DNA from 2 places in the Streptomyces bottropensis ATCC 25435 genome. Region 1 is predicted to be linked to the other one. Evidence: riboswitches for the same ligand, from Rfam matches in the RefSeq annotation. Region 1 holds a riboswitch; the other holds the start of a gene.
The links. A riboswitch is a leader RNA that binds a small molecule or an ion and turns the genes downstream of it on or off. The one in region 1 is predicted to bind glycine.

Region 2: another riboswitch for glycine. It lies ahead of gcvP (aminomethyl-transferring glycine dehydrogenase); the one in region 1 lies ahead of gcvT (glycine cleavage system aminomethyltransferase GcvT).

The regions. Positions count from the first base shown of each region.
Region 1 is NZ_KB911581.1:1,845,990-1,850,194, forward strand. Features, by position in the region: gene glyA (serine hydroxymethyltransferase) at 1-126, opposite strand, end outside; gene gcvH (glycine cleavage system protein GcvH) at 145-522, opposite strand; gene gcvT (glycine cleavage system aminomethyltransferase GcvT) at 647-1,774, opposite strand; glycine riboswitch at 1,810-1,932, opposite strand; glycine riboswitch at 1,933-2,029, opposite strand; gene STRBO_RS0108290 (AAA family ATPase) at 2,246-2,914, shown strand; gene STRBO_RS0108295 (enhanced serine sensitivity protein SseB) at 3,003-3,779, shown strand; gene STRBO_RS0108300 (enhanced serine sensitivity protein SseB C-terminal domain-containing protein) at 3,977-4,205, shown strand, end outside.
Region 2 is NZ_KB911581.1:3,820,181-3,824,385, forward strand. Features, by position in the region: gene STRBO_RS0116865 (DNA polymerase IV) at 44-1,396, shown strand; gene STRBO_RS0116870 (PRC-barrel domain-containing protein) at 1,500-1,868, opposite strand; glycine riboswitch at 1,992-2,089, shown strand; gene gcvP (aminomethyl-transferring glycine dehydrogenase) at 2,262-4,205, shown strand, end outside.

The sequences.
Region 1 (4,205 bases):
GGCGAGGGGGGCGAAGTTCTCGGAGGCGATCATCTCCAGGGTGGACTGCTGGCGGTGCAGCTCGGCGTCGACGGCGGCGGCGACCTCGGGGTCCAGCTCGTGCAGGGGAGTGTTCAGCAGCGACATGCGTACGACCTCGTCTTCTCAGCCGGCGGTGTGGGCGGCGTACTCGTCGGCGGAGAGCAGGTCGTCCGGCTCCTGCGCGACACGTACCTTGAACAGCCAGCCGCCCTCGAACGGGGCGGTGTTCACCAGCGACGGGTCGTTGACGACGTCCTCGTTGATCTCGGTGATCTCACCGGACACCGGCGAGTACAGGTCGCTCACCGACTTGGTGGACTCCAGTTCGCCGCAGGTCTCGCCCGCGGCCACCGTGGAGCCCACGTCGGGAAGCTGGGCGTAGACGACATCGCCGAGCGCGTTCGCCGCGAACTCCGTGATGCCGACCGTCGAGACGCCGTCCTCGGCGACCGACAGCCACTCGTGCTCCTTGCTGTAACGCAGCTGCTGGGGGTTGCTCATGGCCTGAATTCTCCTGTACGCGGGGGAGTGGTGATGAAGGGGGGACGGCTGAAACCGCTGTTGAGCAGCGCGGATGTGCCGAGGGTCACGCTCGGTACGACTACGGGCGAACGCTACGAAGGTGTCACTTCTGCCGCTTGTAGAAGGGCAGCGCCACGACCTCGTACGGCTCGTGGCTGCCCCGGATGTCCACGCCCACACCGGCGGTGCCCGGCGCGGAGTGCGTGGCGTCGACGTACGCCATGGCGATCGGCCTGCCCAGCGTCGGGGAGGGCGCTCCGGAGGTGACCTCGCCGATCACCTGGCCGTCGGCGACGACCTGGTAGCCGGCGCGCGGCACCCGGCGGCCCTCGGCGACCAGGCCCACGAGGACGCGCGGCGGGGCCGAGGCGGCACGCTCGGCGGCTGCCGCCAGCGCCGTGCGCCCGACGAAGTCGCCGTCCTTCTCGAACTTCACGACCCGCCCGAGCCCGGCGTCGAACGGCGTCAACGCGGTGGACAGCTCGTGCCCGTACAGCGGCATGCCCGCCTCCAGGCGGAGCGTGTCCCGGCAGGACAGCCCGCAGGGCACGAGACCGACGCCCTCGCCCGCCTTGGTCAGCGCCTGCCACAGCTCGACGGCGTGCTCCGGCTTCACGAACAGCTCGAAGCCGTCCTCGCCGGTGTAGCCGGTGCGCGCGATCAGCGCGGGGACCCCGGCGACCGTGCCCGGAAGGCCCGCGTAGTACTTCAGACCGTCGAGGTCGGCGTCGGTGAGGGCCGCCAGGATGCCGGGCGACTCGGGCCCCTGGACGGCGAGCAGCGCGTACGCGTCCCGGTCGTCCCGCACCTCGGCGTCGAACCCGGCGGCACGCTCGACGAGCGCGTCCAGCACCACCTGGGCGTTGGAGGCGTTCGCGACGACGAGGTACTCCGTGTCCGCGAGCCGGTAGACGATCAGGTCGTCGAGGATGCCGCCGTCCTCGCGGCAGATCATGGTGTAGCGGGCGCGGCCGGGCTTCACACCGCCGATGTTGCCGACCAGCGCGTGGTCGAGCAGCGCGGCGGCGCCGGGACCGGAGACGGTGATCTCGCCCATGTGGGAGAGGTCGAAGAGACCGGCCTTCGTGCGGACGGCGAGGTGCTCGTCGCGCTCGGAGCCGTAGCGCAGGGGCATGTCCCAGCCTGCGAAGTCGGTCATCGTCGCACCGAGGGCACGATGCAGGGCATCGAGCGCGGTACGGCGCGATCCAGCGGTGGGGCTACTGCTCATCGGTTCTGCTCCCAGGGCATGACAGGCGAGGGCGATCCTCCCCTTCTGTCATCGGAACCTGAGAGGTTCACCGCGACCGCGCGTACCGGTGGTCGTGGTTTGCACCTTGGGTGGAGCCGGCCCCTACGGAAGAGGCGCGGCCCGCTTTTCAGATGTGCCTCGCCCGCGCGGTATCTGGGCCTGAGAGATTCAAGGGAGGGACTTGCTCCTTCGGCGCCCCAGCGAGACTGCTGGGAGCTCTCCCGCGCGGATTCAAGCGGCCGGTATGCAGTTGGCGCGCACATCATTGCACGCATCGACGCGGCGCGGCAGGGGGACCTTTCACAGGTAGGGGACGACGAGGGGAAGCGGACACAGTGGTTCGTAGCACTCTTGTGGCAGGACGAGGACCGAACCAGGAGGGATCGGGCATTACCTTTTCTTTACAATCTGTGGGGATGGGTCTCCATACCCCTGGGGAGGACGATCACGGTGAACAGGACCACGGCGTACGCGACCACTTCGGGCATCGCCATGCCCAAGCAGCCCGTCGTACCGGCCGGTGAGGCGTGCGGCCCGTTCCCGAGGGCGGTCGTCCGCGACCTCAGGGAGCGTGCCGGGCGCAGCCCGCACGGACTGTCCTTCGGCCCGCAGGACCTGGTGGTGGTGACCGGGCTCCCCGGCAGCGGCAAGTCGACACTGATGCGGCGGAGCGTGCCGGGCGTGCGGATCGACTCCCAGGACACCCGCGACCGGTTCGACGCGCGCTTCGCCCGCCACCTGCCGTACGCGGCCTACCGGCCCTTCGTGCGCCTCGCCCACTACGCGGGGCTGCGGCGCGCCCTGCGCTCGGGGGAGGGCGTCGTCGTGCACGACTGCGGGGCGCAGGCATGGGTACGAAGCTGGCTCGCCCGGGAGGCCAGGAGGCGGGGCGGCACCCTGCATCTGCTGCTGCTCGACGTGACACCCGGCGAGGCGCGGGACGGGCAGCGGGAGCGGGGGCGAGGGGTGTCGCGGTACGCGTTCGCGCGGCACCGGGGTGCCATGACCAGACTGCTGCGGGGGGTCGAGGAGGGACGGCTGCCGCAGGGGTGCGGGGCGGCGGTGCTCCTCGACCGGGCGGCGGCGGACGTCCTGAAGCGGATCGACTTCGTGGGGTAGCGGGGCGCCCCGGAGGGGCGCGCCCCCGGCCCGGAAGCAATTAAGGTGCAGGGACAACAGCATCACGGAGCAAAGCGGTAGGCAGCAGATGGACTTCCCGGCGGACTTTCCGGCACAGGCGCATCCCCACGGGCACGGCGGGTGGCCCGGCAACGAGCTGGAGGAGGTGCTGTCCGCGTCGCTCGGCGTGCCCCAGGCCGGGGCGCGGATCGTGGAGGTGCTGGCCCGCAGCTTCGTCTGGGTGCCGCTGCCGGAGGGCGGCGGCCCGCAGAGCGGTCAGCTCGATCTGCCCACGATGGAGTTCGACGGCCAGGCGTACGTGCCGGTCTTCACCTCCGAGGAGCAGTTCCGCCAGGTCGTCGGCCACCACATGTCGTTCACGATCGCCCCGGCCGTCGAGTTCGCGCGCGGTCTGCCTCCGCAGATCGGCCTCGCCCTGAACCCGGACGGCGTCGTGGGCATGCCCTTGCCGCCGCCCGCCGTGGCCGAGCTGTGCCGGGCCGGACGGACCCCGCTGGACGGCACGGCGAACGGTGCCCGCGTCCGTCTCTTCGAACCGGACTGGCAGGACGACCCCGTGGACTTCCTCGCGGCCGCCTCCGCCGAGTTCGCCGCGACCGGGGTGGTCCTCTCCGCCCGCCGCTGCCTCGCCACCATCGAGACCGCCGCCCCCGTCATGTTCATCGGCGTCGAACTGGCTTCCTGGGAGGCCGACCGCGGCCTCCCCCTGGCCGCCCTCGGCAGGGCCCTGGCCAGGACGCCGGTTCCCTGGCCGGTCAACATGGTCTTCCTGGACGTCGCCCAGGACCCGGTGGGGGACTGGCTCCGCGAGAAGGTACGGCCGTTCTACCAACAGGGCTACTGATCAGTGCTTCTCGAAGGGGCGCGGGGCAGTGACATCACGCGGCTCCGCCGCGTGGGCGCGACCAGCCACGACGCGCCCGCCCTCCGTGACGCACGACAACCCCCGAGCCCTGACCGGCTCAACCCGCACACCACCTAAGCTGTTTCCCACCACCAGGGTCCACCACCCATCACGGTCCACATCGAAGGGCGGCCAACGTGAGCGCGAGCGGCAGCCGCATCGCCACCGGGCAGGTCGAGCACATGCTGCGGCAGGTGACGCCCGGGCGTTACGACGCCTACGAGGCGCTGCTGCGTGCCCTCGCCACCCCGTCCTCCGGCCAGATCTGGATGCTGCTCTGGCACGGCCAGGGCGGCTCCCCGGACGCGCAGTACGGGAACATGGAGGTCGAAGGGTTCAACTACGCCCCGTGCGTGACCTCCGCCC
Region 2 (4,205 bases), 2.0 Mb from region 1:
TCAGGGTGGGGCGTTGTCAGTGGCGTAGGGCAGCATCGGAGCTGTGAGAACCGCGCCCACGATCCTGCATCTCGACATGGATGCCTTCTACGCCTCGGCGGAGCAGGCGTCGAAGCCGAGTCTGCGGGGGAAAGCCGTTGTCGTCGGCGGGCTGGGGCCGCGCGGGGTGGTCGCGACCGCCTCGTACGAGGCGCGGGTCTTCGGGGTGCATTCGGCGATGCCGATGGCGCAGGCGCGCCGCCTCGCGCCGAACGCCGCGTATCTCACGCCGCGCTTCGGCTTCTACCGGGCGATCAGCGATCAGGTCATGGGGTTGTTGCGTGCGCTGTCGCCCCTGGTGGAGCCGCTGAGCCTGGACGAGGCGTTCGTGGATCTGGAGGCCGGGGGCGCGGCCTCGGACGAGGCGTCGGCACGGCTCGTCGGGGAGCGGTTGCGTGCGGACATACGGGCCATGACCGCGCTGACGGGCTCCGTCGGGCTCGCGGCCTCCAAGATGCTCGCGAAGATCGCCTCCGAGGAGGCCAAGCCGGACGGGCTGGTGCTGATCGAGCCGGGGATCGAGCGGGCGTTGCTGGGACCGATGTCCGTGCGGATCCTGCCGGGGGTGGGCCCGGCGACCGGGGACCATCTGCGGCGGGCCGGGATCACCACGGTCGAGGAGATCGTGGAGGCGGGTGAGGGCGAGGTCGTACGACTGCTCGGCAAGGCCCACGGACACGGGCTGTACGCGATGGCGCTGGCACGGGACGACCGGGCGGTGGTGGCCGAGCGGGACACGAAGTCGGTATCGGTGGAGGACACGTATGACGTGGACATCCACGACCGGGTACGGGTCCGGATGGAGGTGCGGCGGCTCGCGGACCGCTGTGTGCGCAGGCTGCGGGAGGCCGGACTGTCGGGGCGGACGATCGTGCTGAAGGTGCGGCGCTACGACTTCTCGACGCTGACCCGGTCCGAGACGTTGCGGGGACCCACGGACGATCCCGCGGTGGTGCGCGAGGCCGCGGCCCGGCTGCTGGAGGCCGTGGACACGACGGGTGGAGTGCGGCTGCTGGGGGTCGGGGTGAGCGGGCTCGCCGACTACACGCAGGAGGATCTGTTCGCGCAGGCGGCGGGAGAGCCGGAGCTCGTCGAGGAGGATGCCGGAGGCGGCGTGGAGGTGCCTGTGGCGGAGGAGAGCGAGGGCGGGGAGCGGATCTTCAGGGCCGGGCACGATGTGCGGCACGCCGAGTACGGGCACGGATGGGTGCAGGGGAGCGGGCTCGGGCGGGTGACCGTGCGGTTCGAGACGCCGCTCGATGCGGGGCCGGGGCGGGTGCGGACGTTCAGGACGGACGACGCCGCGCTGGAGCCGGCGGAACCGTTGCCGCTGGTGCCGGGTGGGGTGCTGGGCTGAGGTCCACGGGGGCGCCGGGGGCGCCGGGGGCGTGAGGGCGCGTCGGCCGTCCGGTGCTTTCGTGGCGGCTGCGGCTGCGGCTGGGGCTGTGGCGGGGAGCGGCTCAGGTGTCGTCCCGCTTCGCCACGTCGCCGAAGTCGTGGTCCAGGGGCTGCGGCGGGGCTATGTCCAGGCCGTAGTGGTGGTAGAGCTGGAGTTCCTGCTCGGGGGAGAGGTGGCGGCCCACGCCGAAGTCGGGGGCGTCCTTGATGAGGGCGCGGTCGAAGGGGATGCGGAGGGTGCCCTCGTACAGTTCGCTGGGCTCCAGGGGGACGAAGGCGTCGCGACCGAAGAAGCCCATGCGTATCGCGGCCCACTCGGGGATGCCGGTGGCGTCGTCCAGGTAGACCTCATCCACGGTGCCGATCTTGCTTCCCTTGCGGTCGAACGCCTTGCGGCCGATCAGGTGGCGCGGATCGATGTCGGTCTGCACGGGCCCTCCAGGTGGTCGCCAAGGGGTCGCGAATCGTCTCTCACACTACGAAAAGGCACATCGGGAGCGGCGGCCACTCGAAGACCAGTGCGTTGCCCGCGCTGATACGCTGGCAGCGGCTGCTGACCCCGTGCGGGAGAGTCCTCCGGACACCATCCGGCAGGCGCCGAAGGAGCAAATCCTCCCCGGAATCTCTCAGGCCCACGTACCGCACGGACGAGGTCACTCTGGAAAGCAGAGCGGGTGCCACGGCTCCCGCTCTCACCGACGGTGAAAGCCGGTCCGTACCTGGACCGGTGAAGCTCTCAGGTTGAGATGACAGAGGGGGAGGCCGTCGGGGCGCCCGTGCCGTGGTGCCCCTCGAAGGTCGTGTCAGACCAGGAGGCCTCCGTAATGACCGCCCATCGCATTCCGCTTTCCGAGCTCGAACAGGGAATCCCCTTCGAGCGGCGCCACATCGGCCCGGACGCCGAGGCCCGGGCCAAGATGCTCGCGCACGTCGGGTACGGCTCGCTGGACGAACTGACGGCGGCCGCGGTCCCGGACGTGATCAAGAACGCCGAGGCGCTGGACCTCCCCGGGGCGCGTACCGAGGCCGAGGTGCTCGCCGAGCTGCGTTCCCTCGCGGACCGCAACCAGGTGCTGGGCTCGATGATCGGGCTCGGGTACTACGGGACCTTCACGCCGCCCGTCATCCTCCGCAACGTCATGGAGAACCCGGCCTGGTACACGGCCTACACCCCGTACCAGCCCGAGATCTCCCAGGGGCGGCTGGAGGCCCTGCTGAACTTCCAGACCATGGTCGCCGAGCTGACGGGGCTGCCCACCTCCGGGGCCTCGCTGCTCGACGAGGGCACCGCCGCCGCCGAGGCCATGGCGTTGTCGCGGCGCATGGGCAAGAACAAGAAGGGCCTCTTCCTCGTCGACGCGGACGCGCTGCCGCAGACGATCGCCGTGATCCGGACCCGCGCCGAGCCGGCCGGTGTCGAGGTCGTCGTCGCCGATCTGAGCGAGGGAATCCCGGCCGACATCGCCTCGCGCGACATCAACGGGGTGCTGCTGCAGTACCCGGGCGCCTCCGGTGTCGTACGGGATCTCAAGCCGGTCGTCGAACAGGCCCACGCGCTCGGCGCGCTCGTCACCGTCGCCGCCGATCTGCTGGCGCTGACCCTGCTGGCCTCACCCGGTGAGCTGGGCGCCGACATCGCCGTCGGGACCACGCAGCGCTTCGGTGTGCCGATGGCCTTCGGCGGGCCGCACGCGGGTTACATGGCCGTGCAGGAGAAGTTCGCGCGCAGCCTGCCCGGGCGGCTGGTCGGGGTGTCCGTGGACGCCGACGGACACAAGGCGTACCGGCTGGCCCTGCAGACGCGGGAGCAGCACATCCGCCGGGAGAAGGCGACCAGCAACATCTGTACGGCGCAGGTGCTGCTCGCCGTGATGGCCGGCATGTACGCCGTCTACCACGGGCCTGAGGGGCTGCGGACCATCGCCCGGCGTACCCACCGGTACGCCACCGTGCTCGCCGCGGGGCTCACGGCCGGTGGGATCGAGGTCGTGCACGGGTCGTACTTCGACACGCTGACCGTGCGGGTGCCGGGCCGGGCCGGTGAGGTCGTGGCCGCCGCCCGGGAACATGGCGTGAACCTGCACCTCGTGGACGCCGACCTGGTGTCGGTCTCCTGCGACGAGACCACCACGCGGGCCCAGCTGGGCGCCGTATGGACCGCGTTCGGCGTGGAGGGTGACGTGGGGGCCCTGGACGCCGCCGCGGCGGACACGCTGCCCGAGGCGCTGCTGCGGTCGGACGACTACCTGACGCACCCGGTCTTCCACGACCACCGCTCCGAGACCGCGATGCTGCGCTACCTGCGCCGGCTCGCGGACCGGGACTACGCGCTGGACCGGGGCATGATCCCGCTCGGCTCCTGCACGATGAAGCTCAACGCCACCACCGAGATGGAGCCGGTGACGTGGCCCGAGTTCGGACAGCTGCACCCGTTCGCGCCCGCCGAGCAGGCGCAGGGCTATCTCACGCTCATCCGTGAACTGGAGGAGCAGCTCGCGGAGGCCACCGGGTACGACAAGGTGTCCCTGCAGCCGAACGCCGGCTCGCAGGGGGAGCTGGCGGGGCTCCTGGCCGTGCGCGGGTACCACCGTGCGAACGGTGACGAGCAGCGGACGGTGTGCCTCATCCCGTCCTCCGCGCACGGCACCAACGCGGCGAGCGCCGTCATGGCCGGCATGAAGGTCGTCGTCGTGAAGACCGCCGACGACGGCGAGATCGACGTCGAGGACCTGCGGGCGAAGATCGAGCAGTACCGCGACGAGCTGTCC